4 regions of the Streptomyces sp. NPDC001410 genome follow, and region 4 is predicted to be linked to each of the others. Evidence: riboswitches for the same ligand, from Rfam matches in the RefSeq annotation. Region 4 holds a riboswitch; each other region holds the start of a gene.

Region 1 (7,723 bases), on a different contig from region 4:
CAGCACCTCGGCGGCGAAGCGGCGGATCCCGCGCTCGCGGGCGACGGCGGCGATGTGTTCCAGGAGGGCCGAGGCGACCCCACGGCCCTGGTGGGCGTCCTGCACCAGGAAGGCGACCTCGGCCTCGTCGGCGGGCGCGGAGGCGGGCAGACCGTCGGCACCAATGCGGTCATAGCGTACGGTGGCGATGAACTCGCCGCCGATCGTGGCGGCAAGTCCCACCCTGTCCACAAAGTCGTGGTGCGTGAAGCGGTGGACGTCCTTGGCGGAGAGTCGTGGGTACGGCGCGAAGAAGCGGTAGTACTTCGACTCGTCCGAGACCTGCTCGTAGAAGCTGACGAGGCGATCGGCGTCATCAACGGTGATGGGCCGGATGCGCGCGGTACCCCCGTCGCGCAGCACCACGTCCGCCTCCCAGTGGGCGGGGTACTCGTGCCGGTCCTGCCGGTCCGCCGGGCTCTGCATGGGCCCCAGAGTAAGGCTCGCGTACGACAACGGCGCGAGGCAGTCTGTGCAGGACGGAAGTCGGACCGAGGCCGCGGCCCGACGGCACACCGGAGCGGGACGAAGGACCGTTCCGGGCACGCTTTGCGATATGGGAAACTGGTCTAGACAACCCTGAACACCGAAGGGCAGCAACACATGGCTGAGCGCCGCGTCAACGTCGGCTGGGCCGAGGGCCTCCACGCCCGCCCCGCATCCATCTTCGTCCGGGCCGCCACGGCCGCAGGTGTCCCGGTGACGATCGCCAAGGCTGACGGCAACCCCGTCAACGCGGCCTCCATGCTGGCCGTCCTGGGCCTGGGTGCCCAGGGCGGCGAGGAGATCGTCCTCGCCTCCGACGCCGAGGGCGCGGACATCGCCCTGGACCGTCTGGCCAAGCTGGTCTCCGAGGGCCTGGAAGAGCTCCCCGAGACCGTCTGAGGTATGCCAGGAAGCCGCGTCGCCCTTTCCGGGTGGCGCGGCCTCCGCCTTTTTGGCGCCCGGTCCGGGGAATTCACCACAGGCACACCGAAGGCACACGACCGCGAATTCACGGCGCGCCGGGAAAAGGGCAGCGGAAATACCCGCCCGCCGAATATCCCCTCTTTGTATACGGCGCCCGTGTTAATGCCGCAGGCTCTGCATGTTTACGGCATGTTGCGAGTTCCTCACACGTTCGGAGCGGTCCCCGCCCGAGGTGAACCGCAACCGGTGCGCGCCCGTCGAGCGCTCCGTGTGCATCGCCGTGATCGCCCGCGCGCGCTCGCTGTCACCGCGTGCCACCGCGTCCACGATCGCGCCGTGCTCCGCCCAGGAGTCCACCGGACTCGGCGGCGCCTCCACCGTGTACATCCAGGCGATCTTGTGCCGCAGCTGGGTCAGCATCGAGGACAGCGAGGGGCTTCCGGAGGCCTGCGCCAGCGTCTCGTGGAACCAGCCGCCCAGCGAGCGCAGATCGTCGCTGCTGCCCCGCCTGGCCCGCTCCTGGCCCAGCCGGACCAGCCCTCGCAGCACCTTCAGATGGGCCTCGGTGCGCCGCTGGGCGGCCCGGGAGGCGCCGAGCGGCTCCAGGAGCGTGCGCATCTCCAGCAGGTCTGCGGCCTCCTGCTCGGTCGGCTCGGCCACGCACGCGCCCGCGTGCCGCCGGGTCACCACGAAGCCCTCCGCCTCCAGGGTGCGCAGGGCCTCACGGACAGGGACGCGCGAGACGCCGTAGCGGCGGGCGAGGACTTCCTCGGTGAGGCGGCCGCCGCGCTCGTAGACACCCGCGACGATGTCGTCCCGGATCGCCGTGCACACCGAGTGCGCCGGAATACGCATGACCGACCTCCGCTTTAATCCCCGTGAAACGTCGACGATGGACGCATGTTCCGTGACTCTATTGCAATGAGCCGGAATTTCCGACGGCAGGCCGGAATCCATGGATATTTTTTGGACAGCGGATGCCGCAGGCACTGCGAAAAACGGCGAAAGCCCCGGCTCGTGAGCCGGGGCTTCGGGATGTCGTGCGCCGGAGCGTCAGACGTTCACGCCGTGCTGGCGGAGATAGGCGATCGGGTCGACGTCCGAACCGTACTCGGAGGTCGTACGGGCCTCGAAGTGCAGATGCGGTCCGGTGACGTTGCCGGTCGCGCCGGACAGGCCGATCTGCTGGCCCGGGAGGACCTTCTGGCCCACGACGACGCCGATGGACGACAGGTGGCCGTACTGGGTGTACATGCCGTCGGCCATCCGGATCACGATCTGGTTGCCGTACGCGCCGCCCCACCCGGTGGAGACGACCGTACCGGAGCCGACCGCGTGGACGGACGTTCCGCTGGCCGCGTGGAAGTCGATGCCGGTGTGGGAACCGGAGGACCACAGGGAGCTGCTGGCCTTGTAGCCGGTGGAGACGTACGAGTGCGCGATCGGGGCGACGAAGGCGTTCAGGCGCTTGCGCTCGGCCTCTCGCGCGGCGCGGGCCTGGGCCTCGCGCTCCTTCTTCGCCTCCATGGCGGCCACCTTGGCCGCGGCCTCCTCGGCCGCCTTCTGCCGGGCGGCCACCAGCTGGGCCTCGGCCTGCGCGTCGATCTGCTCGGCGACCGAGTCGCTGGCGGTGATGACCGGGGTGAGGCCGGTGTCCTCGACGGAGTTGTCCGCGGCGAGCGCCGGGCCGGCCGCCAGGGTGCCGACGACACCGGTGGTGGTGAGGGCCGCGACACCGGCCGCCTGAACGGTGGTGCGCTTGACCCGGCCGGGCTTGCGGTGCTTCCCGGTGGCGTACATGAACGCCATGAAGTTGCTGGTCCTTTCCTTCCCTCTCGCCTACCGGGTTAGCTGACGGGTTCGGAGCAGGAAGGTCTCCTACGGACCCCCTCGCCGGTGCGCGGGCGTCCGATTCACCCCAGGGACTGCGGTGGGTCCCCGGCTCCCCTGGCTCGCGCCGTGGGGGGACTCGGCGATGACTGTCCGGTGCCGCGGGCGCGGCGCACTGCCTGACGAACAGCCCGGTCGACGCTATGCGGCCCGACTTTCGATCCCCAAACGGATCCGGGCTTTTGTAGCGCATCCCACAGGCCAGACAGGCAACCTCTGCCCCAATTCGGACATCTGGGGAAGAGTTCCGCACAGCAAAGGGCCCTGACGACCCGTCGGGTCGTCAGGGCCCCCACGCGCGCGGGGCGCGGTGAAGCCGCTACTCGGCTGTCACGACGGTGACTTCGCCGATACCGAGCGCCTCGACCGGCGCCTTGATCTCGGCCGCGTCACCGACGAGAACGGTCACCAGGCGGTCCACCGGGAAGGCGTTGATGACCGCCGCGGTGGCCTCCACGGTGCCGGTGCCGGCGAGCTGCTGATACAGAGTCGCCTGGAAGTCGTCGGGCAGGTACTGCTCGACCTGGTCCGCCAGCGTGCTCGCGACGGCCGCCGCGGTCTCGTACTTCAGCGGCGCCACACCGACCAGGTTCTGCACCGCGACGTCGCGCTCGGCGTCGGTCAGGCCCTCCGCCGCGAGCGTGCGCAGCACCGTCCACAGGTCCTGCAGCGCGGGACCGGTGTTCGGGGTGTCCACGGAGCCGCTGATCGCGAGCATCGCGGCGCCCGTGCCGTCCGGCGCGGAGCGCAGGACCTGCCCGAAGGAGCGCACGCCGTAGGTGTAGCCCTTCTCCTCGCGCAGGACGCGGTCCAGGCGGGAGGTGAGGGTGCCGCCGAGGCAGTAGGTGCCGAGCACCTGGGCGGGCCACATGCGGTCGTGCCGGTCGGGTCCGATCCGGCCGATGAGCAGCTGGGTCTGGACGGCGCCCGGCCGGTCGACGATGACCACCCGGCCGGTGTCGTCGGCGGTCACCGGCGGCACGGGTCGCGGCGCGCCCGGGGTGCCCGTCCAGGCGCCCAGGGTGTCGGCGAGCAGCTCGTCCAGGTCGGTGCCGGTGAGGTCACCGACCACGACCACGGTGGCGGTGGCGGGCCGCACATGGCGGTCGTAGAAGGCGCGCACGGCCGCCGCCTCGATCTTCTCGACCGTCTCCTCGGTGCCCTGGCGCGGCCGCGACATGCGCGAGGTCGCCGGGAACAGCTCCTTGGAGAGTTCCTTGGCGGCGCGGCGGGCCGGGTTGGCCAGCTCGTGCGGGATCTCGTCCAGGCGGTTGCGGACCAGCCGCTCGACCTCGCTCTCGTCGAAGGCGGGCGCGCGCAGGGCGTCGGCGAGCAGGCCGAGGCCCTTGGCCAGGCGGGAGGCCGGGACCTCCAGGCTGAGGCGGACGCCGGGGTGGTCGGCGTGCGAGTCGAGCGTGGCGCCGGCCCGCTCCAGCTCGGCGGCGAACTCCTCGGCGGAGTGCTTGTCGGTGCCCTCCGAGAAGGCCCGCGCCATGATCGTGGCGACGCCCTCCAGAGCGGGCTTCTCGGCGTCCAGGGGCGCGTCCAGCAGCACCTCGACGGCGACGACCTGCTGGCCGGGGCGGTGGCAGCGCAGCACGGTCAGGCCGTTGTCCAGCGTGCCGCGCTCGGGGGCGGGGAACGCCCACGGCCTGGCCTCGCCCGGCTGCGGCTGGGGGTGGAAGTCCATCGTGGCGAGCTCGGTCACTTGGCCGTCTCCTCGTTGTCGCTCTTGTCGGCGCCCGCCTCTACGGTGGCTTCCTGCTCCGGGTCCTCGGGGACGTCGGCGTCCTGGACGGTCTCCGGGTGCTTCGGCTCGTAGACGAGGACCGCGCGGTTGTCGGGGCGCAGGCAGGCCTTGGCGACCTCCTGGACCTCCTCTGGGGTCACCTCGAGGACGCGCTGGACGGCGGTCAGGGCGAGCTGCGGGTCGCCGAACAGGACGGCGAACCGGCACAGTTCGTCGGCGCGGCCGGCGACCGTGCCGAGCCGGTCCAGCCACTCGCGCTCCAACTGGGCCTGGGCGCGCTCCATCTCCTCGGCCGTGGGGCCCTCCTCGGCGAACCGGGCCAGCTCCTCGTCGATCGCGGACTCGATCACCGGCACCTCGACGTCACCGGAGGTCTTCACGTCCAGCCAGCCGAGCGAGGGCGCGCCGGCCAGGCGCAGCAGGCCGAAGCCGGCCGCGACGGCCGTACGGTCGCGGCGCACGAGCCGGTTGTACAGGCGGGAGGACTCGCCGCCGCCGAGGACGGTCAGGGCCAGGTCGGCCGCGTCCGCCTTGCGGGTGCCGTCCTGCGGGAGCCGGTAGGCGGCCATCAGGGCGCGCGCCGGGACCTCCTCCTCGACGACCTCGCGCAGCTGCTCGCCGATGATCTCGGGCAGGGAGCCGTCGCGGGGCTCGGGCTTGCCGTCGTGGGAGGGGATCGACCCGAAGTACTTCTCGATCCAGGCGAGGGTCTGCACGGGGTCGATGTCGCCGACCACGGAGAGCACCGCGTTGTTCGGCGCGTAGTAGGTGCGGAAGAACTGGCGCGCGTCCTCCAGGGTGGCCGCGTCCAAGTCCGCCATCGAGCCGATCGGCGTGTGGTGGTAGGGGTGGCCCTCCGGGTAGGCGAGGGCGGTCAGCTTCTCGAACGCGGTGCCGTAGGGCACGTTGTCGTAGCGCTGGCGGCGCTCGTTCTTGACGACGTCCCGCTGGTTCTCCATGGACTCGTCGTCCAGGGCGGTGAGCAGGGAGCCCATGCGGTCGGCCTCCAGCCAGAGGGCGAGCTCCAGCTGGTGGGTGGGCATGGTCTCGAAGTAGTTGGTGCGCTCGAAGCTGGTGGTGCCGTTCAGGGAGCCGCCGGCGCCCTGCACCAGCTCGAAGTGGCCGTTGCCGGTGACCTGCGCCGACCCCTGGAACATCAGGTGCTCGAAAAGGTGAGCCAGGCCGGTGCGTCCCTTGACTTCGTGGCGGGAGCCGACGTCGTACCAGAGGCACACCGCCGCCACCGGGGTCAGGTGGTCCTCGGAGAGCACCACGCGCAGACCGTTGGCCAGGCGGTGCTCGGTCGCTGTCAGGCCCCCGGAGCCTGCCTCGGCTGTGGTCGTGTGACCCATGGGCATGTACGTCCCTTCGCGAGCGGAGGCGGTCGTCGAAACCGCTGTTTTCCTGCCGGTCCTGCCACTGTATGCAAAGCGTGCGAGGCCTCGGCGAAGTTCCCGCCGGACGTACGCCCACAGCGGATCGCGTAGCCTGCGTCAGGCGTGCCGTGGGACGGCTTTCCGGCACCGGGCAGAGCCGCACGGACCGGGTCGTGGCCCGGCTTGTCAGTGCCTCGGTCCACAATGGTCCGCGTCAGATCCGTCAAACGCTTCAGCAAGGAGCCAGGCAGGATGGCCCGCCGCAGCACGAAGACCCCGCCGCCCGACGACTCGTACGAGGAGAAGATCCTCGACATCGACGTCGTGGACGAGATGCGTGGCTCCTACCTTGAGTACGCGTACTCGGTCATCTATTCGCGCGCCCTGCCGGACGCCCGTGACGGCCTCAAGCCGGTGCACCGCCGCATCGTCTACCAGATGAACGAGATGGGCCTGCGCCGCGACCGCGGCTACGTGAAGTGCGCCCGGGTCGTCGGCGAGGTCATGGGCAAGCTGCACCCGCACGGCGACGCGTCGATCTACGACGCCCTGGTGCGCATGGCCCAGCCGTTCTCGATGCGCCTCCCGCTGGTCGACGGCCACGGCAACTTCGGCTCGCTGGGCAACGACGACCCGCCGGCCGCCATGCGGTACACCGAGTGCCGGATGGCCGAGGCGACGAGCCTGATGACGGAGTCGATCGACGAGGACACGGTCGACTTCACGCCCAATTACGACGGCCAGGAGCAGGAGCCGGTGGCGCTGCCCGCCGCCTTCCCGAACCTGCTGGTCAACGGCTCCTCGGGCATCGCGGTCGGCATGGCGACGAACATGCCGCCGCACAACCTGCGCGAGGTCATCGCGGCTGCCCGCCACCTGATCAGGTACCCGAACGCGGACCTGGACGCACTGATGCGGCACGTCCCGGGCCCCGACCTGCCCACCGGCGGCCGGATCGTCGGCCTGGACGGCATCCGGGACGCGTATGCGACGGGCCGCGGCACCTTCAAGATGCGCGCGACGGTCTCGATCGAGACCGTGACCGCCCGTCGCAAGGGCCTGGTCGTCACCGAACTGCCGTTCACGGTCGGTCCGGAGAAGGTGATCGCGAAGATCAAGGACCTGGTCAACGCGAAGAAGGTCCAGGGCATCGCCGACGTCAAGGACCTCACCGACCGCGAGCACGGCCTGCGTCTGGTCATCGAGATCAAGAACGGCTTCGTGCCGGAGGCGATCCTGGAGCAGCTGTACAAGCTCACTCCGATGGAGGAGTCCTTCGGCATCAACAACGTGGCCCTGGTGGACGGGCAGCCGCTCACCCTGGGCCTGAAGGAGCTGCTGGAGGTCTACCTCGACCACCGCTTCAACGTCGTGCGGCGCCGCAGCGAGTTCCGCCGCGGCAAGCGCCGTGACCGTCTGCACCTGGTCGAGGGTCTGCTGACCGCGCTGGTCGACATCGACGAGGTCATCCGGCTGATCCGGTCCAGCGAGAACTCCGCGCAGGCCAAGGAGCGCCTGATGGAGCGGTTCTCGCTGAGCGAGGTCCAGACGCAGTACATCCTCGACACGCCGCTGCGCCGGCTCACCAAGTACGACCGCATCGAGCTGGAGGCGGAGAAGGAGAAGCTCACCGCGGAGATCGCGGAGCTGACCCGGATCCTGGATTCGGACGCGGAGCTGCGCAAGCTGGTCTCGGCCGAACTGGCCGCCGTGGCCAAGCAGTTCGGCACCGACCGGCGCACGGTCCTGCTGGAGTCGG
Region 2 (7,723 bases), on a different contig from region 4:
TTGTCGGCGGCGTCGACGAGGACGAAGCGCATGTCCTCGCGGGAGACGTTCTTGTAGTACTTGGCCGCGTCCCGGGCCATGTCCTCGACCTCGCCGATGGTCTCCGCACCCGCGAAGCCACCACCGATGAAGACGAAGGTGAGCGCCTTGCGGCGGATCTCCTCGTCGGTCGTGGAGTCGGCCTTGTCCAGCTGCTCGAGGACGTGGTTGCGCAGGCCGATGGACTCCTCGATGCCCTTCATGCCGATGCCCTGCTCGGCGAGGCCGGGGATCGGGAAGGTGCGGGAGACCGCGCCCATCGCGATGACGAGGTAGTCGAAGGGCAGCTCGTACGCCTCGCCCACCAGCGGGGCGATCGTGGCGACCTTGCGGTCCTGGTCGATGGTGGTGACCCGGCCGGTGAGGACCTCCGCCTTCGGCAGCACGCGTCGCAGCGGGACGACGACGTGCCGAGGGGAGATGCTGCCGGCGGCGGCTTCGGGGAGGAAGGGCTGGTAGGTCATGTACGACCGGGGGTCGACGACCGTGACGGTCGCCTCGCCGTAGCGCATCTTCTTGAGGATGCGCCGAGCTGCGTACAGGCCTACGTACCCACCGCCTACTACGAGGATCCTGGGACGCTCCGTGGTGCTCATGCCATCGAGTATCCACCCGCCCCAGGAGGGGTGCTCGTGCGCCCCTTCACAAGCTCCGACAGGCCCTGTGCTAAACTCCGCGACCCGCGTGACGCAGGTCATGGCGCCGAGGGCGAACCCCTGGGCGGTCTGACCCGTTGTCAAGGCCGCGTGAGCTGCCTCTCTGTGCGACCGGGGTGGCTGTGAGCACCTCGCAACACCCCTGGAGCACCCCCTTCCGAGCCCCTGTTGCATCCACCGTCTGAACATGTTCAAACGGCCTGGGCATCCACGGAAGGGCCAACCGGCCCCTTTTTACGGTTCCACGAGGCGAAATTCCTTGTGAAGAACTTCACGAACTTTTCCGACCGACCGTCACCGAGGGGCCCGCGAGGGCCCCCCAGTCCCGCTCAGACGTTATCCGACCTGCTCAGTCGGCAGCTACCAACGAGTAACAAAAGAGAGCTACGCCACCGACCACGCGATGCCGTCGAGGATGTCGTGCTCGCTGACGACGACCTCCTCGGCCCCGGTCCGCTCCATGATCGCGAGCAGCACGAGGGCGCCCGCGCCGATGACGTCGACCCGGCCCGGGTGCATGGACGGGATCGCGGCGCGCTCGGCATGCGTGGAGCGCAGCAGCCACTCGGTGATCTCGCGGACCCGGTCGCGGGAGATACGGGAGTGGTGGATGCGCGCGGAGTCGTACTCGGGCAGGTCCTGGGCGATCGCGGACACGGTGGTCACCGAGCCGGCCAGGCCGACCAGGGTGCGCGCCTCGCGCAGCGGGACCGACTCCTCGGCCAGGTCCAGGGCGGCCTCGATGTCGGCCCGCATCGCGGCGATCTGCTCCGCGGTTGGCGGGTCGCTCACCTTGCCGTCCTGCACCAGATGCCGCTCGGTCATCCGCACGCAGCCGACGTCGACGGACCGCGCGGCCCGTACGTGGTCCTCGCCCACGACGAACTCGGTGGAGCCGCCGCCGATGTCGACCACCAGGTAGGGCTTGGCGAGGTCCTCGCGGCCCCTCAGTTCCTTCGTGGCGCCGGTGAAGGAGAACTCGGCCTCCTGGTCGCCGCTGATGACCTCGGGCTCGACACCGAGGATGCCGACGACACCGCGCACGAAGTCGTCCCGGTTCTCCGCGTCCCGGGAGGCGGAGGTGGCGACGAACCGCACCTTGGCGGCGCCGAGTTCACGGATGACGTCCGCGTACTCGCGGCAGGCCGCGAAGGTGCGCTCCAGCGCCTCGGGCGCCAGCCGGCCGGTGCGGTCCACGTCCTGGCCGAGCCGCACGATCGTCATGCGCCGGTCCAGCTCCAGCAGCTCGCCGGTGGCCGGATTGACGTCGGCCACGAGCAACCGGATCGAGTTCGTACCGCAGTCGACGGCCGCGACCCGCGAGAAACCCTCGGCGACCAGCGGCTTGCCGGCGAAGAAGCCGCTGCGGGCCTCGGCGGGGTCGAGGACCGCGCCCTCCTCGCCCGGGTGCTCGTCCGCCGGGTCGGGCGCCTCCAGCGGCTGCACGCACGGCCCCTTGCGCCACCACTCCGGGAGCATGGCGATCGCCTCGTCGCCGAGCGGGTTCACGCCCGGGCCGGCGGCCAGCGAGTGGGCCACGAGGACGTGCAGGCACTTCACCCGGTCGGGCATGCCGCCCGCGCTCGGGAAGCCCGCCAGGACCTCGATCTCGTCCCGGCGCCGGATGTAGTCCTCGTGCGCGGCCCGGTACGCGGCGGCCAGCTCGGGGTCGTTCTGCAGCCGCTCCGTCATCTCCTTCATGACGCCGTCCGCCTCCAGCGTGCCGATCGCCGAGGCGGCGCGCGGGCACGTCAGGTAGTACGTCGTCGGGAAGGGCGTGCCGTCCGGCAGCCGCGGGGCGGTCTCCACGACGTCCGGCTGCCCGCACGGGCACCGGTGCGCGATCGCCCTCAGCCCGCGCGGCGGACGCCCGAGCTGCTGCTTGAAGGCCTCGACGTCCGCGTCGGTCGGCTCGGTACGCGGAGTGGGCGGCGGAGGCGTTTCCATGACTGTGTTCAGCTGTCTTTCTGTCGGTTCACTGGTCGGAGGCGTCGGACTTGTCGACCCCGTCCCAGACGTTCGCGTACCAGGGCCGGTGGGCGGCCCTGAGGTCGGCGCGGGACTGCTTGGCCGTGCCCGGGTCGATCACGACGTACCCGGTCTCGCCGGGCATCACATAGTGCAGCCTGCGCCGGATCTGCTGCTCGGCATAGGCGTCGTCCTGCCAGCGCGCCTTGAGGTCGCGCAGCTGTTCCACGCGCCCCCGGGCCTGCTCCTGCTGCCGCTGCTGGTCGGCGATCTCGGCGCGCTGGGAAACGTACTGCCGCATCGGATAGGCGAGCGCGACGATCAGCGAGCACAGCACGAGCGCCAGCAGCGCCGCGCGGCCGGTGAGGCGGGAGCGGCGGGCCTGCCGCTTGGTCTGGGAGCGGTAGACGCGGGCCGCCGTCTGCTCGCCGAGCAGCTTGAGCCTGGTCGCGGTGGAGAACCGGTCCCGGTCCTTCACGGCCATGTCCCCGCCTCCCCTTCACACGCGCGTACGTCCCCGCACACGGTACGGGACCGAGTACGGGGACGTACGTACGACTGGCTGAGGATTGGCCCGAGAGGGGTCAGCCCTTGAAACGGGGGAAGGCCGAGCGGCCGGCGTACACCGCGGCGTCGTCGAGGATCTCCTCGATACGCAGCAGCTGGTTGTACTTGGCGACGCGCTCGGAGCGGGCCGGGGCGCCGGTCTTGATCTGGCCGCAGTTGGTGGCGACGGCCAGGTCGGCGATGGTGACGTCCTCGGTCTCGCCGGAGCGGTGGGACATCATGCACTTGAAGCCGTTGCGCTGGGCCAGCTCGACGGCGTCCAGGGTCTCGGTCAGCGAACCGATCTGGTTCACCTTCACGAGCAGGGCGTTGGCGGTGCCCTCCTCGATGCCGCGGGCCAGGCGCTCCGGGTTGGTGACGAACAGGTCGTCGCCGACCAGCTGGACCTTGTCGCCGAGCTTGTCGGTGATGACCTTCCAGCCGGCCCAGTCGTCCTCGAACAGCGGGTCCTCGATGGAGACGAGCGGGTAGGCCGCCACGAGCTCCTCGTAGTACTCGGTCATCTCGGCGGCCGAGCGGGACTTGCCCTCGAACTCGTACTTGCCGTCCTTGTAGAACTCGGACGCGGCGACGTCGAGCGCGAGCGCGATCTGCTCACCGGGGACGTAGCCGGCCTGCTTGATGGCCTCGAGGATGAGGTCGAGGGCCTCGCGGTTGGAGCCGAGGTTCGGGGCGAAGCCGCCCTCGTCGCCGAGGCCGGTGGACAGGCCCTTGCCCTTCAGGACCTTCTTGAGGGTGTGGTAGACCTCGGTGCCCCAGCGCAGGGCCTCGGAGAAGGACTCCGCGCCGATCGGGGCGATCATGAACTCCTGGATGTCCACGTTGGAGTCGGCGTGCGAGCCGCCGTTCAGGATGTTCATCATCGGCACCGGCAGCAGGTGCGCGTTCGGGCCGCCCAGGTAGCGGAAGAGCGGGAGGTCGCTGGCCTCGGAGGCGGCGTGGGCGACGGCGAGGGAGACGCCGAGGATGGCGTTGGCGCCGAGGGAGCCCTTGTTGTCGGTGGCGTCCAGGTCGAACATGGCCTGGTCGATCAGGCGCTGCTCGGTGGCGTCGTAGCCGACCAGCTCCGGGCCGATCTGCTCGATGACGGCGAGGACGGCCTTCTCGACACCCTTGCCCTGGTAGCGGTTCGGGTCACCGTCGCGCAGCTCGATGGCCTCGAAGGCGCCGGTGGAGGCGCCGGACGGGACGGCGGCACGACCCGTGCTGCCGTCGTCGAGGCCGACCTCGACCTCGACCGTGGGGTTGCCTCGGGAGTCCAGGATTTCCCGGGCTACGACGACGTCGATGGACGGCACGAGCATCTCCTTCGTGGATGTGACGCTGGTTGTGCGGGGCTTGTGTGCCTTGCGCCTAGAGCCTAACCGTCCTGGGGGCGTCGGCCACCGACCGACCGACCCGTGGACGGAGAGGGACAGGGAGACCGTACCTATTGTTCACGCTCGGAACAAAGAGGCTTGTGGATGAGGCCCGGCCGAAGAGTGGGGAAACAGGCGGGGAGACAGAGGGGAAACGGGGCGGGGAGCGAGGCGGGGACACAGGGTGGGGGCACAAACAACCCCGCCCCGGCGCGTACGGGGGAACACGCGCCGGGACGGGGAGCCCGTGGGGACGGGGGGAAGACCCTCACGAGGCCTTCAGAGTGGGGGCAGGCCTTGTGAGAGCGCTGTGGTTCCGGTGGGAGCCAGGTGTCACTTCAGGTGCAGCTGCTGGCCCGGGTAGATGAGGTCGGCGTCCTCGACGATGCCCTTGTTCAGCTCGAACAGCTTCTGCCAGCCGCCCTTGACCTTGTGCTTCTCGGCGATCGTGCCGAGGGTGTCGCCCTTGACCACCTTGTACTCGCCGTCGCCCTTCTTGACCTTCTTGCCGGTCGGGGTGGTGACGGTCTGGCGCTCGGCGGACCGGGAGGCGGCCTGCTGCTCGGTGGCGCGGGTGGTGGTCGTGGTGGTCTTCGAGGCGCTGCTGCTCGACGGGGCCGCCGCGGTGCCGCTGTACGGGGTGCTCGACAGGCCCGTGCCGCAGACCGGCCAGGCGCCCTTGCCCTGGGAGGCGAGGACCTTCTCGGCGACGGTGATCTGCTGCTGCTTGGTGGCCAGGTCGGCGCGGGCGGCGTAGGCGGTACCGCCGTAGGCGGCCCAGGTGGAGGCGGAGAACTGCAGGCCGCCGTAGTAGCCGTTGCCGGTGTTGATCGACCAGTTGCCGCCGGACTCGCACTGGGCGACCTTGTCCCACTCGGAGGCGGTGGCGGCGGAGGCGTTGCCGGCCGCCATCAGCGGGGCGGCGATGGCGGCGCCGGTGACACCGGCGAGCGCGATGACACGGGTGGCCTTGAACGGACGACGGTGCGTGCCCTTGCCGGAGAACAGCATGGATCGATCCCCTCACCGACGCCTGCGAGGTGAGCTGTCGGGTTCGGGCCGGTTGAGTTGCCCGGCCGCGGCCCTTACGGGACGCGGCTTCACCCCAAGCCGGTACCGACATCAACTGCCGGTCCCGGCACTTACCTTGGGTCCCCCGCTCCTGCCTACGGCGCATGACGCGACGACTGTTCCCGGGCGGCCGCTGGCAGGACTCGGCGTTGCGGATGCCGGGGCTCGTGGTGACGAGCGGCCTTGACCGTAGACAGGCGATGGGCGGAATTTCAAAGACGATCAGGGCTTCTGAGACTCATCCCACACTTTCACCAAAAGGGACATTAGGGAGCGAAGCGGGGCGTCAACTCCCGCTACTTATCGCCCTCTTCGGCACCGACTTTCAGGGTCTGACCGGCACTGATGTGGTTCGGGTCGGCGCCGATGGCCTTCTTGTTCCCGGCATAGAGCGCGTGCCATCCGCCGTCGAGGTCAAGGGAGTCGGCGATGGAGCAGAGGGTGTCACCCTCGCGGACGGTGTAGGTGCCCGCGTCGCGGCCGGCATGGCGACCCGACGGGGTGTCGTTCTGACCGTTTGTCGCGCTTTCGTCCGCACTTGCACCACGGTGACGTCCGCCACTGCCGAGGGCGCCGGTGTCGACCAGGCTCGAAGAGCCGCTGGTCTGCCACGAATTGTCCGAGCCCTCCGTTGCGGGATCCGTGGTGACGGACTCGTCCCCCTGAACGTCTCCGGAGTCGGGCGATGCGGATTTGTCGGACTTGGGAGTGTCTGTGCTCTTGCCGGAGCCCTTGGAGTCGGCGTCCTGGTCAGCGCTCGGGGACGGCCTGCCCTTCGCATCCGAGGAGGAGTCGGATGAGGGTGACGAGGAGGATGAATCCGACAGGTCGGAAGAGTCGGAATTCTCGTCGGAATCGGAACTGCCGTCCGACTTGGACGAGTCCGAGGACTTGGAGGAGTTCCCGGAGTGCGCCGAGCCCGAGTCGGAGTCCGAGCCCGAGTCCGAGACGCCCGTGTCGACGTCCACGGAGTCGGACTTCGAGGTCATGCCGGAGAGCAGGGCGCAGGTGGCCCAGGGGGTGGTGCCCTGGTCGTCGAGGATCCTCTCGGCGACGGCGATCTGCTGCGAACGGCTGGCCTGGTCGGCGGTGGAGGCGTACTTCGTGCCGCCGTACTTGTCCCAGTCGTCCTGGGATATCTGCAGGCCGCCGTAGTAACCGTTGCCGGTGTCGGCGCTCCAGGAGCCGCCGCTCTCGCACTCGGCCACCTTGTCCCATGTGGTGCCGTCGGCCGCGTTGGCGCTCGCCGCGCCGAGCAGCGGGATGGCGATGGCGGAGCCGGTCACGCCGGCCGCGACGAGGAGGGCCGGAGCCTGACGGGGGCGACGGTGACGACCGTTCCCGGAGAGCATGCGGAAGCCTTTCGTGCGACAGCGGGGCCGGCGTGGCCGATGGAACTCGGGGGCCACGCTGATGAGTGAACGTATCGGCAGACGATCACTTGTCACAAGTTAATGCCGCGCAGATCACGTGAAGATCACAGAAGAAAGTGCCTGTCATGTTCGGCTGTGCGAACGTCTGCCCGTGTCCGGCCTGTTCGAGCCGCGCTCAGGGGGCGGGCGTGAACTCCACGGGGAGGGTGCGCAGGCCGCGCATGATGAGCCCGCCGCGCCAGCGCAGCTCGGCCGGGTCCGCCCCGAGCCGCAGGTCGGGGAGGCGGGTGAGGAGGGTGGCGAGCGCGGCCTGGCCCTCCAGACGGGCGAGCGGGGCACCGAGGCAGTAGTGGATGCCGTGGCCGTAGCCGAGGTGCTGGTTGTCCCGGCGGGACAGGTCCAGGACGTCCGGGTCGGCGAACCGCTCCGGATCCCGGTCGGCGGCGGCGAGGACGACGAGCACCGGGTCCCCGGCGGCGATGTCCTGCCCGCCGATGGTGAGCGGCCGGGTGGCGAACCGCCAGGTGGCCAGCTCCACCGGGCCGTCGTAGCGCAGGAGTTCCTCGACCCCGGTCTCCAGGAGGTCCCGCTCCCCCGCGGCCAGGGACCGCTGCAGGCTGTGGCGCTGCTCGGGGTGGGTGAGCAGGGCGTAGGTGCCGTTGCCGATCAGGTTCACGGTCGTCTCGAACCC
Region 3 (7,723 bases), on a different contig from region 4:
CACGACGGCGTGGAGCTGCTGTTCGTCCACACCCTGCTGCAGAGCCCCACGGCCACGCTGTGCCTGGGCCCCGTCACTGGAGAGCTGTCATGAGCAACTTCGAGGAAAAGTTCCCCCGCTCGCTGTGGATCCGGCTGATCATCTACATCGCCGTCGGCCACCTGTTCGCCGCGTTCCTCTATCTGCTGTTCGCGGTGGGCGCCAAGGGCTGACCGCGCCCTCAGTCCAGCAGCCGCTCCCGCAGCCGCTCCCGGGTCTCGGGGGTGAGCCCCAGGCCCTGCGCGAAGTAGGCGTCGGTGCCGCCCCACGTCTCCTCGATGCTCGCGAAGGCCGCCTGGAGATACTCGGCGCGGGCGTCGAAGAGCGGGCTGAGCAGCTCCATCACCTCGGGCGTGTACGCGGTGTCCGGGCTGCCGTTGCGACGGACCTTGTAGCGCCGGTGCTTGGCGTTGGACTCCAGGTAGTCGGCGATGACGGCGTCGCGCTCCACGCCCACGGCCAGGAGTGTGACGGCTATGGAGATGCCCGCGCGGTCCTTGCCCGCCGCGCAGTGCATCAGCGCGGGGACGCTGTCCTCGGCGATGGCGTGCAGGACCCGTGAGTGCTCGGCGGTGCGCTCCTTGACGATCGTCCGGTACGAGGCGACCATCCGGGCCGCCGCCTTGCCGTCCGCGAGGATGCCGCGCAGCTGCTCGATGTCGCCGTCGCGGACCATCTTCCAGAACTCGGCGCCGTCCGCCGGGTCGCTCAGCGGCAGGTTCACGTTCCGCACGCCGGGCAGCTCGACGTCCGGGCCCTCCAGCTTCTGGTCGGCCGCGTTGCGGAAGTCGAAGATCGTGTGCAGGCCCAGGGACGCGAGGAAGGCCGCGTCCTCCTCGGTGGCGTGCGCGAGGTGGCCGCTGCGGAACAGCGCCCCGGGGCGCACCCGCCGTCCGTCCACGGTCGGCAGTCCGCCCACATCGCGGAAATTGCGCACTCCGGCCAGCTCGGGCTCGGTCGAGGGGACCTGCTGCGTCACGGGGGCTCCTCACGGTCGGCCCCGCCGGCGCGGCTCGTCGACGGGCGCTCCGTCGACGATACGACATCGATTACCTCGGGCAATGAGTTGTCCACAGGCGTTGCCACCAGGGGCTGCTGGGCCTAATGATGTTCGCACTTGAGCGGATCTGTTGGCACCTGTGAGGTCTCGATGGTGGACATCGCCGAAGACGGTCGTACCTGGCTCCTGTCGGGCCCCGGCAGCAGCTATGCGCTGCACCTGACCGAGGCGGACGAACTGCTGCACCTGCACTGGGGGCCACGGATCGCACTCGCCGACGCCGAGGCACTGGCGCTGAGCCCGCTGCCCGCCTACTGGCCCTTCGAGTCCCCGCTCGACGGCCGCGAGGAGTACCCCGTCGAGGGCGGCCCCCGCTTCGTCCGTCCGGCTCTGTCCGTGCGCACCGAGGAGCGGCGCGGCACCGAGTGGCGCTTCGTGTCGTACGACACAGAGGGCGGTACCGACGGCGACCAACTGCGGCTGCGCTTCGACGACGACGGGCTCGCCGTCACCCTGCACTACCGGATGCGCGGGGACGTCGTGGAGCGCTGGGTGACCATGGAAAACGGCTCGCACGCGCGCGTGGAGCTGCTGCGTGCCGACGCCGCCACCTGGACCCTGCCCGACCGTGAGGGCTGGCGGCTGTCCCAGCTGCACGGCCGCTGGGCCGCCGAGTCGCTGCTGACCACCGCCCCCCTCACCTACGGCGAGAAGGTCATCGGCAGCCGCCGCGGCCACACCGGCCACCAGCACCTGCCCTGGGTCGCGCTGGACGCCGACGCGACCGAGGAGCGCGGCGAGGTCTACGGCTGCGCGCTCGGCTGGTCCGGCTCCTGGCGGATCGCCGTCGCCCAACTCCCGGACGCGCGCGTGCAGATCACCGGCGGCGCCGGATACGACGACTCGGGCCTGCTGCTGCTCCAGCCGGGGGAGTCGTACACCACCCCCGTCTTCGCCGGCCTGTGGAGCGACGGCGGGTTCGGCGGGGCCAGCCGCACCTGGCACGCCTACCAGCGGGCGTACGTCATCCCGGGCGCGGAGCAGGACCGGCCGGTGCTGTTCAACTCCTGGGAGGCGACCACCTTCGACATCTCCGAGGAGCAGCAGGCCGCCCTCGCCCGGCGGGCCGCCGAGATCGGCGTCGAGCTGTTCGTCGTGGACGACGGCTGGTTCGGTGCCCGCACCAGTGACCGGGCCGGCCTCGGCGACTGGACGCCCAACCCCGACCGCTTCCCGCACGGCCTCAAGCCCCTCGCCGACCAGGTGCACGGCCTCGGCATGCAGTTCGGCATCTGGGTCGAGCCGGAGATGGTCAACCCCGACAGCGACCTCTACCGCGCCCACCCCGACTGGGTGCAGTACCAACCGGGACGTAAGCGGACGGAACTGCGCAACCAGCTCGTCCTCAACCTCGCCCGCGAGGACGTCCAGGAGTACCTCTGGGAGCAGCTGGACACCCTCCTGTCGAGCGCCCCGATCGACTACGTGAAGTGGGACTTCAACCGCTGCTTCACCGACGCCGGCTGGCCCGGGGAGCCGTACCCGCAGCGTCTGTGGGTGGACCACGTCCGCGCCCTGTACGCCCTGCTGGACCGGCTGCGCGCCGCCCATCCCTCGGTCGCCTTCGAGTCCTGCTCGGGCGGCGGCGGGCGGATCGACCTCGGCGTGATGAGCCGTACCGACCAGGTGTGGACCTCCGACAACACCGACCCGCTCGACCGGCTCGCGATCCAGCACGGCTTCAGCCAGATCCATCCGGCGCGGGTCATGGCCGCCTGGGTCACCGACAGCCCGAACACCCAGCTCAACGGGCGGGAGAGCTCGCTGCGGTTCCGCTTCGTCAGCTCGATGGCCGGGGTCCTCGGCGTCGGCGGCGACCTCACCGAGTGGACCGGGGAGGAGCTGGCCGAGGCTCGTCGCTGGGTGGACCTCTACAAGGAGATCCGACCGGTCGTCCAGCGCGGCGACCAGTACCGGCTGCGGCCCCCGACGGGCGGTCTGAGCGCCGTCCAGTACGTCCTCGGGGGCGAGGCCGTGGTCCTCGCCTGCCTCCAGGCGCAGCACTACGGCGAGCCGGTGCCGGCGCTGCGGCTGCGCGGACTCGACCCGAAGGCGTCGTACGAATGCCGCGAAACGAGCGAAGTGCACCGCGGGGTCGTCCTGCTGCACCACGGGCTGCGCACCGGACTGAAGGGTGACCTGGATGCGACGGTTCTCCGGCTACGCCGCATCTGAGTGTTCTGTCCGAATTGGAGCCTTCATTCCAACTCGCTCTGGAGTAAGGGGGCGTGGGAAGTCGGCGCGTGAGGAGCGTCATATTCGTGACCGTGCGTCGCGCGTCATGTCCACGTAATCCCCATAAAAGCGAAGGCAATTGAAAAGGGGGAGGATTCGGGAATTCACGGAGAGTGACCGTGAATTCCCGAATTCGATCACTTGAAACGCCGACGCCGGGAAACTGCTTCTTGTCCGGTTGCGTCTTGCTCGCTTACGTTCGCCACCAATCCGGACGGAACGCCGAATCCTGCCGCCGCCCGGAGTCCCCACACACTTCACCCGTGTTCGGCAGGAGCGGGGGACCCGCCAGGTACGACTGCCTGTCCCGGTCTCCGGAACAGGCTGGGGTGCAGCCACGCACCGCGCGGCCGGGCAGCTCCAGCCCGAACCCGTCAGCTCACCTCGCAGGCGCCGGAGAGGAAAGCGCCATGCCCACGAAGGGTAAGCACCGCCGTCCCAAGACCCCGCGTCTCACCCGCTCGATCGCCGTCGCCGGAACCGGCGGTGCCGCGCTGGCCCTGCCGCTCCTCGGGGCCACCGGAGCGCACGCCGCCACCACGCAGTCCGTTTCCGGAAAGGCCGTGCAGTCCCTTCCGGCCGTGGAAAAGACGACCGTGAAGAAGGCGGCCGCGCAGCTGAATTCGGGTGTGCGCACCTACACGGTGCAGTCCGGCGACTGGCTGGCGAAGATCGCCGACGCGCAGCACGTCAGCGGCGGCTGGCAGCGGCTCTACGACGCCAACCGGCAGGCCGTCGGCCAGGACCCCTCGCTGATCCACCCGGGCCTGAAGCTGTCGCTCGGCGCGAAGGTGGCCCGGACGCACACCGAGCCCTCCGCCCCGGCGCCGGCATCCCCGGCCCGGTCCCAGTCGGGCCAGGCCTCCGGTGCCGCCACCGCACCCTCCGCCCCCTCGGTGCCCTCCGTGCCTTCCACCGGCTACACCCTCCCGGTCGTCGGCGCCACCATCGGCACCGCCTACCACGTGGCCGGCAGCATGTGGTCCAGCGGCCACCACACCGGCGTCGACTTCGTCGTGCCGACCGGTACCCCGCTCAAGGCCGTCGCCGCCGGCACCGTCGTCTCCGCCGGGTGGGGCGGCGCGTACGGCAACCAGGTCGTCATCAAGCTGAACGACGGCTACTACGCCCAGTACGCCCACCTCTCGCAGCTCTCCGTCTCGGCCGGCCAGACCGTGACCGCGGGCCAGCAGATCGGCCTCTCCGGCGCGACCGGCAACGTGACCGGCCCGCACCTGCACTTCGAGATCCGCACCACGCCGAACTACGGCTCGGACATCGACCCGCTCGGCTACCTCCGCTCGCACGGCGTCGCCGTCTGAGCGTGTGCGCACCGTCAACACGCCTGACCGTGGCGTTATTCCAGGATTGGCAAATCATTTAAGGGTGTCTCATCTCACCGTTCGTCAACCCCTGCCTACGGTCGCGTAGGTCACATCCGAAGGTGAATCATGGTCCGACGTGGCAGACGATTCGAAGAATGACAACAGATCACTGATCGGGTCGTACGTGGCGGTGGGGGACAGCTTCACCGAGGGCGTGGGCGACCCCGGCCCCGACGGGGCGTTCGTGGGCTGGGCCGACCGGTTCGCGGTACTGCTCGCGGACCGGCGTCCCGAGGGCGACTTCGCGTACACCAACCTGGCCGTGCGCGGAAAGCTGCTCGACCAGATCATGGCGGACCAGCTCCCGAAGGCCGTCGAACTCGCCCCGGACCTCGTGTCCTTCTGCGCGGGCGGCAACGACATCATCCGGCCCGGCACCGACCCGGACGAGGTGGCCGAGCGTTTCGAGCGGGCCGTGTCCCAGCTCACCGACGTCGCGGGCACCGTGCTCGTGACTACCGGCTTCGACACCCGTGGCGTCCCGCTGCTCAAGCATCTGCGCGGCAAGATCGCCACCTACAACGGGCACGTCCGCGCCATCGCCGACCGGTACGGGTGCCCCGTGCTCGACCTGTGGTCCCTGAAGTCCGTCCAGGACCGCAGGGCGTGGGACGACGACCGGCTCCACCTCTCACCCGAGGGGCACACGCGCGTGGCGCTGCGCGCAGGCCAGGCCCTCGGCCTGCAGATCCCGGCCGACCCGGAGCAGCCCTGGCCGCCGCTCCCGCCCCGGGGCACCCTGGAGGTCCGCCGCGACGACGTCCACTGGGCCCGCGAGTACCTCGTCCCGTGGATCGGCCGCCGGCTGCGCGGCGAGTCCTCCGGCGACCACGTGACGGCGAAGGGCACCCTGTCGCCGGACGACATCAAGATGCGGATCGCGTCGGTGGCGTGACGGCCGGCGTCCGTGCCCCGCACCGCGCGAGCCCGGCGGTGCGGGGCACATCCGTACCACCGCACCGACCGGACGCTCACCGCTTCGGCTCGGTCAACGCCTCCCGGCCCAGCCCGAGTTCCCGGGCCAGGGCCTCGTCCGCCCACTGCCGCGCCCGGGACCGCGGCACCGAGCCCGGGTACGACGTGAGCTGCACCGCGAGACCGTCGAGGAGCGCGGTGAGCCGCAGCGCCGCTCCCGCGGGGTCGGCGCACTCGAACTCGCCCCCCGCCACGCCCTCCGCGATGACCGCGGTGATCGCCGCCTTCCACTGCTGGTCCAGATCGCGGGTGACCTGCCGGAGGGCGGGCTCGCGCAGTGCCACCGCCCAGCCCTCGATCCACAGTCGCCAGCCCTTGGCCTGGCCCGTGGGCGCGTACCAGCGCACGGCGGCCCGCAGGCGGCGCAGCGCGGAGGTCCGCCGGTCCAGCAGCCCCCGCAGATGCGCGAGGTCGTCCGCGGCCGCATAGGTGAAGGCCTCGGCGACCAGCTTCTCCTTGGTCGAGAAGTGGTACAGCACCAGCGCGTTGCTCACACCGAGCGCAGAGGCCACGTCGGCGATCCTCACCGCCGCCACGCCCCGCGCCTCGATCTGCTCGATGGCGGCCCGCAGCAACTCCTCCCGCCGCTCGGCCACACTCAACCGCACTCTCGCCACGCGGTCACCCTAATCCGTCGCCCAGGGCCGCACCGAAAGAGCCCGGCTCCCGCGGCCACTTCGCGTGCCGCGGTCCCGTGGGCGCCCGGCCTGTGTCAGCGGTACCACCCGAAGCGCTCCGCGATCACCGGCAGTCGGTCGGTCACCAGGGCGTGGGCGCCGGCTCGCGGCGTCGTACCGTCGGCCTCCGCGCGCGTGAGCATCAGGTCGACCAGGGCGCGCATCGAACGGCGGATGTGCGCGAACGCCTCGTCGGCGTCCGGGCCGATGTCGCCGAACAGGGTCCACCACCACCAGGCGTTCGTGGCGGAGTTGACCACCACGTCCGGCAGCACGGTCACCCCGCGCGCGGCCAGCAGAGCCTCCGCCTCGGGCAGGACGGGCATGTTGGCCGCCTCGACGATCCAGGGGGCGGTGATCCGCTCCTGTTCGGCGGTGCCGATCGCGTACGACACCGCGGCCGGCACCAGCACCTCCGCGTCCGCGGACAGCCACGCGTCGCCGGGCAGTTCACGGTCGCCGGGGCGCAGCACCGAGCGGTCGACCGTGCCGTAGGCGTCCCGCGCGGCCAGTAGCGCCTCCACGTCGAGACCGTCCGGGTTGGCGACGGTCCCCTTGATGTCGGCAACGGCCACCACCGTGAGGCCCGCGCGCGCGAGGAAGCGGGCCGTGGCCCCGCCCATCGTGCCCAGGCCCTGCACGGCCACCCGGGTGCCCCGGTACGGCACCGACGCCCGGTCCAGGGCGGCCAGCACCGACTCGGCGACCCCGCAGCCGCCCGCCAGCTCGTCCAGGCCGATGCCGTCCACCTCGACCGCGAAGGCGTCCGCGAGCCGCTTGCGAGCCGCCGCCTCGTCGTCCAGCAGCGGGTACACGGCCTGCACCGAGGAGACCAGGCCCGCCTCCGCCGCCGCGCGGTCCACCAGGTCCTGGGTGAGGCCCAGATCCTCGCCGGTGGTCCAGAAGCTCTCGATGTACGGCCGCATGGCCCGCAGGTAGCGCACGAGCAGCCCGTACGCCCCGGGGTCCTGCGGATCGCAGTCGATGCCGCCCTTGGCGCCGCCGAGCGGGACATAACGGCCCTCGGGGTTGTAGTGCAGAGCCTCCTTCATCGTCATGCCGCGGGCCAGTCCGGCGACCTCCTCCAGGGTGCAGCCGGGCCGCATCCGCAGCCCGCCGCTGGCCACGCCCCGCACCAGCCGGTCCACCACCAGGAAACCCCGGCGGCCGGTGATGTGGTCGGTCCAGACGAGCGACATCAGAGGGGCGGTCATGGGGGTCTCCCGGGTGAGGGTTACTGAATCGCGAGTCAGTATTCGGAGCCGGTGGACGGCCTGTCAACGTGCGACGGATCCTCAGCTGTGCGCGCAGGACGCCGGACTGTGACCCCGGCCACCCCGGCCTGTCGGGGG
Region 4 (7,723 bases):
CTGGTACTGCCACCTCTCCAGCTACCGCGTCGCCTCCGGTACGACCGTCAAGGCCGGAGACGCGATCGCCTACTCCGGCAACTCGGGCAACTCCACCGGCCCGCACCTGCACTTCGAGGTACGGCCGGCGGGCGGGGCGGCCATAGACCCCCTGCCGTGGCTGCGCAGCCACGGCCTGGACCCGACCTGAGCCTTTGACGAACCGAGCCCCGCCGATCCGGCGGGGCTCACTCGTCTCCCTACAGCTTCTCCACCGGCGCGTACCGCAGCAGCAGCCGCTTCGGCTTCCCGTCCCCGAAGTCGATCGTCGCCTGGGCCTTGTCCTCCACGCCCGACACCGCGACGACCGTGCCGAGCCCGAACTGGTCGTGGGTGACCCGGTCGCCGACGGCCAGGGACACGACCGGCTTCTCGGAGGCCCGCCGGGTGGCGAACCCGGACGCGCCCGCCGCCGACGAGCGGGAGCGGGACGAGGACAGCGAGGCCGCGATCCCGGAGGCCGGCCCGGAGGACACCGGGGCGGCGGCTCCCGTCCGCTTCCACTCCACATGGGTGGCCGGGATCTCCTCCAGGAAGCGGGAGGGCGGGTTGTACGACGGCTGGCCCCAGGCGCTGCGCAGCGTGGACCGGGTGAGGTAGAGCCGCTCCCGCGCGCGTGTGATGCCGACGTACGCCAGCCGCCGCTCCTCCTCCAGCTCCTTGGTCTGGCCGAGGGCGCGCATGTGCGGGAAGACGCCGTCCTCCATGCCGGTCAGGAAGACGACCGGGAACTCCAGGCCCTTGGCGGTGTGCAGGGTCATCAGGGTGATGACGCCGGAGCCTTCCTCGTCCTCGTCGGGGATCTGGTCGGAGTCGGCGACCAGCGCGACCTGCTCCAGGAAGTCGGACAGCGCCACCGACTCGCCCTCGCCGCGCTCCTGCTCGAACTCCAGGGCCACGGCCGCGAGTTCCTGGAGGTTCTCGATGCGGGTCTCGTCCTGCGGGTCGGTCGAGGCCTGCAACTCGGCCAGGTAGCCGGTGCGTTCGAGCACCGCCTCCAGGACGGTCGCCGGTCCCGCGCCGGACTCCACGATCGTGCGCAGGTCCTCCATCAGCGTGTTGAACCGCTTGACCGCGTTGGTGGACCGCGCGGCCATGCCGTACGCCTCGTCCACGCGCTTCAGGGCCTGCGGGAAGCTGATCTTCTCGCGCTGGGAGAGGGCGTCGATCATCGCCTCGGCGCGCTCGCCGATGCCCCGCTTGGGGACGTTGAGGATGCGGCGCAGCGGCACCGAGTCCTCGGGGTTGGCGAGGACGCGCAGGTAGGCCAGGACGTCCCGGACCTCCTTGCGCTCGTAGAAGCGGACGCCGCCGACGACCTTGTAGGGCAGGCCGACGCGGATGAAGACCTCTTCGAAGACACGGGACTGGGCGTTGGTGCGGTAGAAGACGGCGACGTCACCGGACTTCGCCTCGCCCGCGTCCGTGAGGCGGTCTATCTCGTCGGCGACGAACTGGGCCTCGTCGTGCTCGGTGTCGGCGACGTAGCCGGTGATCCGGGCGCCCTGGCCGGCGTTGGTCCACAGGTTCTTCGGGCGGCGGGACTCGTTGCGCTCGATGACCGCGTTGGCGGCGGACAGGATGGTCTGCGTGGAGCGGTAGTTCTGCTCCAGCAGGATCGTCGTCGCGTTCGGGTAGTCCTCCTCGAACTGGAGGATGTTGCGGATGGTCGCGCCCCGGAAGGCGTAGATCGACTGGTCCGCGTCACCCACGACGCAGAGTTCGGCGGGCGGGAGGTCGTACTCGTTCGGCGGGGTGTCGACGTCCTCGGGGGCATGCTCGCCGGTGCCGACCAGCTCGCGCACCAGCGCGTACTGGGCGTGGTTGGTGTCCTGGTACTCGTCGACCAGGACGTGCCGGAAGCGGCGGCGGTAGTGCTCGGCGACGTCCGGGAAGGCGCGCAGCAGGTTGACCGTCGTCATGATCAGGTCGTCGAAGTCGAGCGCGTTGGCCTCGCGCAGCCGCGACTGGTAGAGCGCGTAGGCCTGGGCGAGGGTCTTCTCGAAGCCGTCGGCGGCCTGGGCGGCGAAGTCCTCCTCGTCGATCAGCTCGTTCTTGAGGTTGCTGATCTTGGCGCTGAAGGACTTGGGCGGGAAGCGCTTGGGGTCGAGGTCCAGATCGCGGCAGACCAGGGCCATCAGGCGCTTGCTGTCGGCGGCGTCGTAGATGGAGAAGCTCGACGTGAAGCCGAGCTTCTTCGACTCGCGCCGCAGGATCCGTACGCACGCGCTGTGGAAGGTCATGACCCACATCGCGTTCGCGCGCGGGCCGACGAGCTGCTCGACGCGCTCCTTCATCTCGCCCGCGGCCTTGTTGGTGAAGGTGATCGCGAGGATCTGGCCCGGGTGCACGTTCCGCTCGGCGAGCAGGTGGGCGATGCGGTGGGTGAGCACACGGGTCTTGCCGGAGCCTGCGCCGGCGACGATGAGCAGCGGGGAGCCGGCGTGGACGACCGCGGCGCGCTGGTTCTCGTTCAGCCCCTCCAGGAGCGCCGCCGCGTCGAGCGCGGGGCGAGGTGCGCCGTCGCGGTAGTACGCGTCCCGGTCCGGCGGCACATCGAACTTCCCGCCGAACAGATCGTCCGGAAGCGGCTCCGGAGCGTGATCGTCCTCGGGCGGCGGCGGGGGCTCCTCCTCGCGCCCGCGAGGGGCCTGGAGGTCCGCCAGGAAGCTGTCGTCAAAGAGGCTGCTCATCGCTCTCCGAGTCTAGGGCGCCGCACCGACAACCGACTGCCGTCCCGGGAACATGGCCGGTTCGGAAAAGGCGGGTCCTTCGCGCCCCAGGACGGTCGAACAGCCCCTCACACAGCGGAATCACCCCGTGACACGGGAGCGATCCCACACCCAGGTCACGAAAATGTATCGGACATATCGTGCACCAACCTTCACACGAGACACACCAGTTGGCTAGGTTGCGGGGCGGGCCGCACGCCCCCTTCCGGCGAACGTCGCCGATCCGCGCGGCCTCCGCCGAGTCCGGCGCGCCCCCGCACGGTGCCCGGAGCCGGGGACCCACCGAACCTGGGGTGAATCGGCACACGTCCCGTCCCGGGACGAGGGCCGTAGGGCAAACCTTCCGACCACCCGCCCGAACCCGACAGCTAACCCGGTAGGCGGCACATGGAAGGAGTCGCCTCCCTTGGCGTCGCACCGCAAGTCGCGCCCCGCGGGCACACTCGGAGCAGGTTTCCGCACCCCGGTCCTCGCCACCGCCGCCCTCACCTCCGTGGCCGTGCTGTCCCAGACGGCCGACGCCGCTCCCGCGGCCGATGGAAAGCCGAGCCTGGAGGAGGTCGAGAAGAAGGTCGACGACCTCTACCGCCAGGCGGAGTCGGCGACCGAGAAGTACAACGCCGCCAAGGAGCAGACCGGCAAGCAGCGCACCCACATCGACAGCCTGCGCGACGAGGTCGCCCGGCGGACCGCCCGGATGAACAAGGCCCGCGAGGAGCTGGGCACGTTCGCCGCCGCCCAGTACCGGACCGGGACCGCCTCGACCGACACCGCCACCTTCCTGCTCGCGGACAGTCCCCAGGACTACTTCGACGAGAGCCAGCTGATGAACCGGCTGACCTCGCGGCAGAAGAGCGCCGTCGACGACTACGTCACCGAGCAGGCCGCGACCATGAAGAAGCGGCAGGAGGCCGCCAAGAGCCTCCAGACGCTGTCCGAGTCGCAGAACGAACTGCAGACCGCCAAGGCCACCGTCCAGAAGAAGCTCGCCTCCGCGCGCGAGCTGCTGTCCCAGCTGACGGCCGAGGAGAAGGCCCGGCTGGCGGCGATCGAGCGGCAGAAGCAGGAGGAGGCCGCGCGCAAGGCCGCGGAGCTGGCCAAGCAGCAGGCGGCAGCGGCCAAGGCCAAGGAGGAGGCCCAGGCGCAGGCGAGCGGTTCGTCCACGTCCAGCGGCTCGTCCACGTCCAGCGGCTCGTCGACCTCCGGCGGCTCGTCGACGTCCTCCGGGACGTACGCCACCAAGGCCGAGAAGGCGATCGCCTTCGCCCGCGCCCAGATCGGGAAGCCCTACGTGTGGGGCGCCACCGGACCCGGCTCGTACGACTGCTCGGGCCTCACCCAGGCCGCCTGGAAGGCCGCCGGCGTCTCGCTCCCGCGCACCACCTACGACCAGGTGAACGCCGGCACCACGGTCTCCCTGGCCAATGCGCAGCCCGGCGACCTGATCTTCTTCTACGACGACATCAGCCACGTCGGCATCTACATAGGCAACGGCATGATGATCCACGCCCCCAAGCCGGGCGCGTACGTCCGCGAGGAGTCGATCTACTACGGCGGCGAATCGATCATCCACAGCTTTGTCCGACCCGCCTGACCACCACCCCCTTCGTCCAGCCCGACCGTCCCCTTATTCGAAGTTCCGAGCGCCACGCGCGCGCGTGGCCTCCGCGCCCCGCCCGCGCGGCTGCCTAGCATCGGGCCCATGCCCGGCATCTCAGCTCTGCGTACGTGGTGGGCGGGGCGTCCGCCGGCAGCGGGTGCCGCCGTCATGGCGACCGGCATCGTCTCGGTGGGCCTGCATCTGACGGGCCCCGAGACGGTGTCCCGGGTCTTCCTGTGGCTGGCCTGCGTCGCCTGGGTGGCGCTGGCCGCCGACTTCCTCGTACGGCTGGTGGCGCAGCGGGAGCGCTGGGTGGCCGAGGCGCACAGCCCGGGCTCACTCACCGCCGTCGCCGCCACGGCCGTGCTCGGCACCCGGTTCTCGGCGCTCGGCCGGCAGACGCCGGCCGAGGCGGCGCTGGCGCTGGCCGTGGTGCTCTGGCCGGTGCTGCTGTACCTGGTCATACAGCACTGGGAGCGGCACATGCCGGGAGCGGTGTTCCTGTGTTGTGTCGCCACACAGGGGCTTGCGGTGCTGGCGGCCACGCCGGCCGCGGCCGAGACGACGGCCTGGCTCGCGCACGCCGCGCTGGTGCTGTTCTGGCTGGGCCTGGTGCTCTACGGCCTCGCCCTGCCGCGCTTCGATCCGCGGCAGATCCTCGAGGGGGCCGGGGACCACTGGATCGCGGGCGGGGCGCTCGCCATCTCGGGGCTGGCCGGGGCGAAGCTGCTCTCTGCCGACAGTCCGCGGCTGTACCTGTGGAACGACGACGACCGGGGCGTGCTGCGGAACGTGACGGTGGCGCTGGTCTTCCTGGACCTGACCTGGTACGTGGTCCTGCTGGCCGCCGAGGTGGCCCGGCCGCGGCTGCGCTACGACATGCGGCGCTGGGCGACGGTGTTCCCCATGGGGATGACCGGGGCGGCCACGCTGTCGGTGGCGGCCGCCGTGGGCATCGGGTGGCTGAAGGGGCCGGGGCGGGTGCTGGTGTGGGTGGCGGTGGCGGCCTGGGTCGCGGTCGCGGCCGGCGCGGCCCTCGCGGCCCGCGCCGGGATCAGCGGACGGCGCTGAGCGTCACGTCCACAGCACGGCGATGAAGATGTTCGCCGTGGTCAGCAGGCCGACCAGCCCGAAGAGGCTCTTGTCCACCTTCTCCTCGTCGCGCTTCACGTAGACCAGCCCGAGGATCACGATCAGCAGGGCGAGCTTCACGCCGATCTTGACGGTGTTGAGGTGAGCGCCTTGGGCCTGGTTGAGGCCGACCAGGGCCACACCGGTGACCAGCATGGTGAACGCGCCGTGCAGCATCCCGGGGACGAAGCGGGCCGTGCCCTGGCCCATCGCCTTCATCTGGGTGAGGAAACCGCCGAGCAGCGCGGCGATGCCGATGATGTGCAGACCGACGAAGAGATGGATGAGTACGTCCATGAGCCCGGAGCCTAATCAGGGGCCCGGGAGCCCTCTGTCACCGGGCCCGCCAGGAGCACCGGTGCATCCTGCATATATGCGCCCCATAGCAGCACATGGCTCCCGTGTGTCCCACATTCCGCGCATCGGTCACCACGCTATGTGAAGGCGACGACTCCATACCGGCAATCCGGTCATATGCGGTCGCCCTTCGATCGCTCGAAGTCAGTTCCGCACTCCGCGTTACCAGCCCGTCACACTCGGGTTTAGCGTCCTCCCCCAGGTGACCGGCTCCCCACCGCCGCCCGGGCCAGGGGCGGCAGTCGGGCACCACCGCCGAGAAAGGTCCGGCGGCGGCCCGCTTCCCCTGTGCGGGCCGTCGCCGGACGCACCGCTCGTTCGGTCGCAGGAGTCCTACGGAAGGACGTGACGGTCCAGGTGGCAGCGCACCGCAAGCCCCGACAGCGCTCGCTCGGCGGAACCACGGCCCGCACGGCCGTCACCTTCGCCCTGGCGGGCGCGGCCACCGCCACGGCCTTCGACGGAACCGGCCACGCCGAGCCGCAGCTGACACCGACGCAGGTGAAGTCCAGGGTGGACAAGCTGTACCAGGAGGCGGAGACCGCCACCGAGAAGTACAACGGCGCCAAGGAGAAGGCGAACACGGCCCAGCGGCGGCTGAACTCGCTGCGGGACGAGACCGCCCGGAAGCAGGACAAGCTCAACGCGGCCCGGAACGCGCTGGGTTCGTACGCGGCGGCGCAGTACCGCGAGGGCGGGATCGCCCCCGCCTGGCAGCTCGCGCTGTCCAGCGACCCCGACCGGTACCTGGACGGGGCCGCCCTCGCGGAGCGGGCCGGCGACCGGCAGGCCGGGGCGGTGGCGCGGGTACGCGAACAGCTGCGGGAGATCGAGCAGTTGCGCGGCGCCGCCCGGACCGAGCTGAACGCACTGCGGTCACGGCAGGCGGAGCTGAAGCGGCAGAAGAAGACCATCACCGGGAAGCTGGCTCAGGCGCGCGACCTGCTGGCTAGGCTCACTCCGGCACAGCTGGCGCAGGTCACCGGCGACGGCACCGTGGCGGGGCACGCCTCGCGCTCGGCCCCGGACGCCCGGCCGGACCTGGAGCCGACGGACTCCCCCGCCGCCCCGAACTCCCGCGCGGCGGCGGCCATCGCCTACGCCTACCAGAAGCTCGGCAGCCCCTATGTGTGGGGCGCGACCGGCCCGGACGCCTTCGACTGCTCGGGCCTGGTCCAGGCCGCCTACCGCTCCGCCGGCGTCTCCCTGCCCCGCACCACCTACACCCAGATCAACGCGGGCCGACGGGTCTCCCGCTCGGAACTCCAGCCCGGCGACCTGGTGTTCTTCTACTCCGGCATCAGCCACGTGGGCCTCTACATCGGCAACGGCCAGATGATCCACGCCCCGAACCCCTCGGCACCGGTCCGGGTGGCCCCCATCGACCAGATGCCGTTCGCGGGGGCCACCCGGGTGGCGTGAGGGCGGCTGCCCGGCGGGGTCAGACCAGGCGGCGGGCCGTGGCCCAGCGGGTCAGCTCGTGGCGGTTGGACAGCTGGAGCTTGCGCAGGACCGCCGAGACATGGGACTCGACCGTCTTCACCGAGATGAACAGCTGCTTGGCGATCTCCTTGTAGGCGTAGCCCCGGGCGATCAGGCGCAGCACCTCCCGCTCGCGCTGGGTGAGGCGGTCCAGGTCCTCGTCGACCGGCGGGGCGTCGGTGGAGGCGAAGGCGTCCAGGACGAACCCGGCCAGACGGGGGGAGAAGACGGCGTCGCCCTCCTGGACCCGGAAGATCGAGTCGACCAGGTCGGTGCCGGTGATGGTCTTGGTGACATAGCCGCGGGCGCCGCCGCGGATCACACCGATCACGTCCTCCGCCGCGTCCGACACGGACAGCGCGAGGAAGCGCACCGGCTGCTC

What was found. Region 4 has a riboswitch for cyclic di-AMP ahead of ACFY3C_RS22400 (NlpC/P60 family protein). Riboswitches for the same ligand answer to the same signal wherever they lie in the genome.
Region 1: linked by a shared signal. The riboswitch ahead of ACFY3C_RS37890 (M23 family metallopeptidase) and the one ahead of ACFY3C_RS22400 (NlpC/P60 family protein) in region 4 are both predicted to bind cyclic di-AMP.
Region 2: linked by a shared signal. The riboswitch ahead of ACFY3C_RS35295 (transglycosylase family protein) and the one ahead of ACFY3C_RS22400 (NlpC/P60 family protein) in region 4 are both predicted to bind cyclic di-AMP.
Region 3: linked by a shared signal. The riboswitch ahead of ACFY3C_RS02915 (peptidoglycan DD-metalloendopeptidase family protein) and the one ahead of ACFY3C_RS22400 (NlpC/P60 family protein) in region 4 are both predicted to bind cyclic di-AMP.

What each region holds. Positions count from the first base shown of each region.
Region 1 covers NZ_JBIAWE010000022.1:137,769-145,491, reverse strand. Annotated here, with positions in the region: gene ACFY3C_RS37905 (GNAT family N-acetyltransferase) at 1-465, opposite strand, end outside; gene ACFY3C_RS37900 (HPr family phosphocarrier protein) at 643-924, shown strand; gene ACFY3C_RS37895 (GntR family transcriptional regulator) at 1,108-1,803, opposite strand; gene ACFY3C_RS37890 (M23 family metallopeptidase) at 2,002-2,757, opposite strand; cyclic di-AMP (ydaO/yuaA leader) riboswitch at 2,770-2,933, opposite strand; gene ACFY3C_RS37885 (M16 family metallopeptidase) at 3,158-4,546, opposite strand; gene ACFY3C_RS37880 (M16 family metallopeptidase) at 4,543-5,946, opposite strand; gene ACFY3C_RS37875 (DNA topoisomerase (ATP-hydrolyzing) subunit A) at 6,217-7,723, shown strand, end outside.
Region 2 covers NZ_JBIAWE010000019.1:180,574-188,296, reverse strand. Annotated here, with positions in the region: gene ACFY3C_RS35320 (NAD(P)/FAD-dependent oxidoreductase) at 1-635, opposite strand, end outside; gene ACFY3C_RS35315 (exopolyphosphatase) at 1,080-2,036, opposite strand; partial or broken gene ACFY3C_RS35310 (DUF501 domain-containing protein) at 2,241-2,642, opposite strand; gene ACFY3C_RS35305 (septum formation initiator family protein) at 2,671-3,147, opposite strand; gene eno (phosphopyruvate hydratase) at 3,248-4,534, opposite strand; gene ACFY3C_RS35295 (transglycosylase family protein) at 4,922-5,599, opposite strand; cyclic di-AMP (ydaO/yuaA leader) riboswitch at 5,604-5,772, opposite strand; gene ACFY3C_RS35290 (transglycosylase family protein) at 5,956-7,011, opposite strand; gene ACFY3C_RS35285 (cytochrome P450) at 7,208-7,723, opposite strand, start outside.
Region 3 covers NZ_JBIAWE010000001.1:667,062-674,784, reverse strand. Annotated here, with positions in the region: gene ACFY3C_RS02935 (helix-turn-helix domain-containing protein) at 1-93, shown strand, start outside; gene ACFY3C_RS02930 (DUF6126 family protein) at 90-212, shown strand; gene ACFY3C_RS02925 (tyrosine-protein phosphatase) at 221-1,018, opposite strand; gene ACFY3C_RS02920 (alpha-galactosidase) at 1,190-3,274, shown strand; cyclic di-AMP (ydaO/yuaA leader) riboswitch at 3,578-3,740, shown strand; gene ACFY3C_RS02915 (peptidoglycan DD-metalloendopeptidase family protein) at 3,745-4,656, shown strand; gene ACFY3C_RS02910 (SGNH/GDSL hydrolase family protein) at 4,829-5,614, shown strand; gene ACFY3C_RS02905 (TetR/AcrR family transcriptional regulator) at 5,691-6,311, opposite strand; gene ACFY3C_RS02900 (Glu/Leu/Phe/Val dehydrogenase dimerization domain-containing protein) at 6,407-7,585, opposite strand.
Region 4 covers NZ_JBIAWE010000009.1:389,242-396,964, reverse strand. Annotated here, with positions in the region: gene ACFY3C_RS22410 (peptidoglycan DD-metalloendopeptidase family protein) at 1-190, shown strand, start outside; gene pcrA (DNA helicase PcrA) at 240-2,732, opposite strand; cyclic di-AMP (ydaO/yuaA leader) riboswitch at 2,997-3,169, shown strand; gene ACFY3C_RS22400 (NlpC/P60 family protein) at 3,178-4,365, shown strand; gene ACFY3C_RS22395 (tellurite resistance/C4-dicarboxylate transporter family protein) at 4,474-5,442, shown strand; gene ACFY3C_RS22390 (hypothetical protein) at 5,446-5,799, opposite strand; gene ACFY3C_RS22385 (NlpC/P60 family protein) at 6,217-7,281, shown strand; gene ACFY3C_RS22380 (LuxR C-terminal-related transcriptional regulator) at 7,301-7,723, opposite strand, start outside.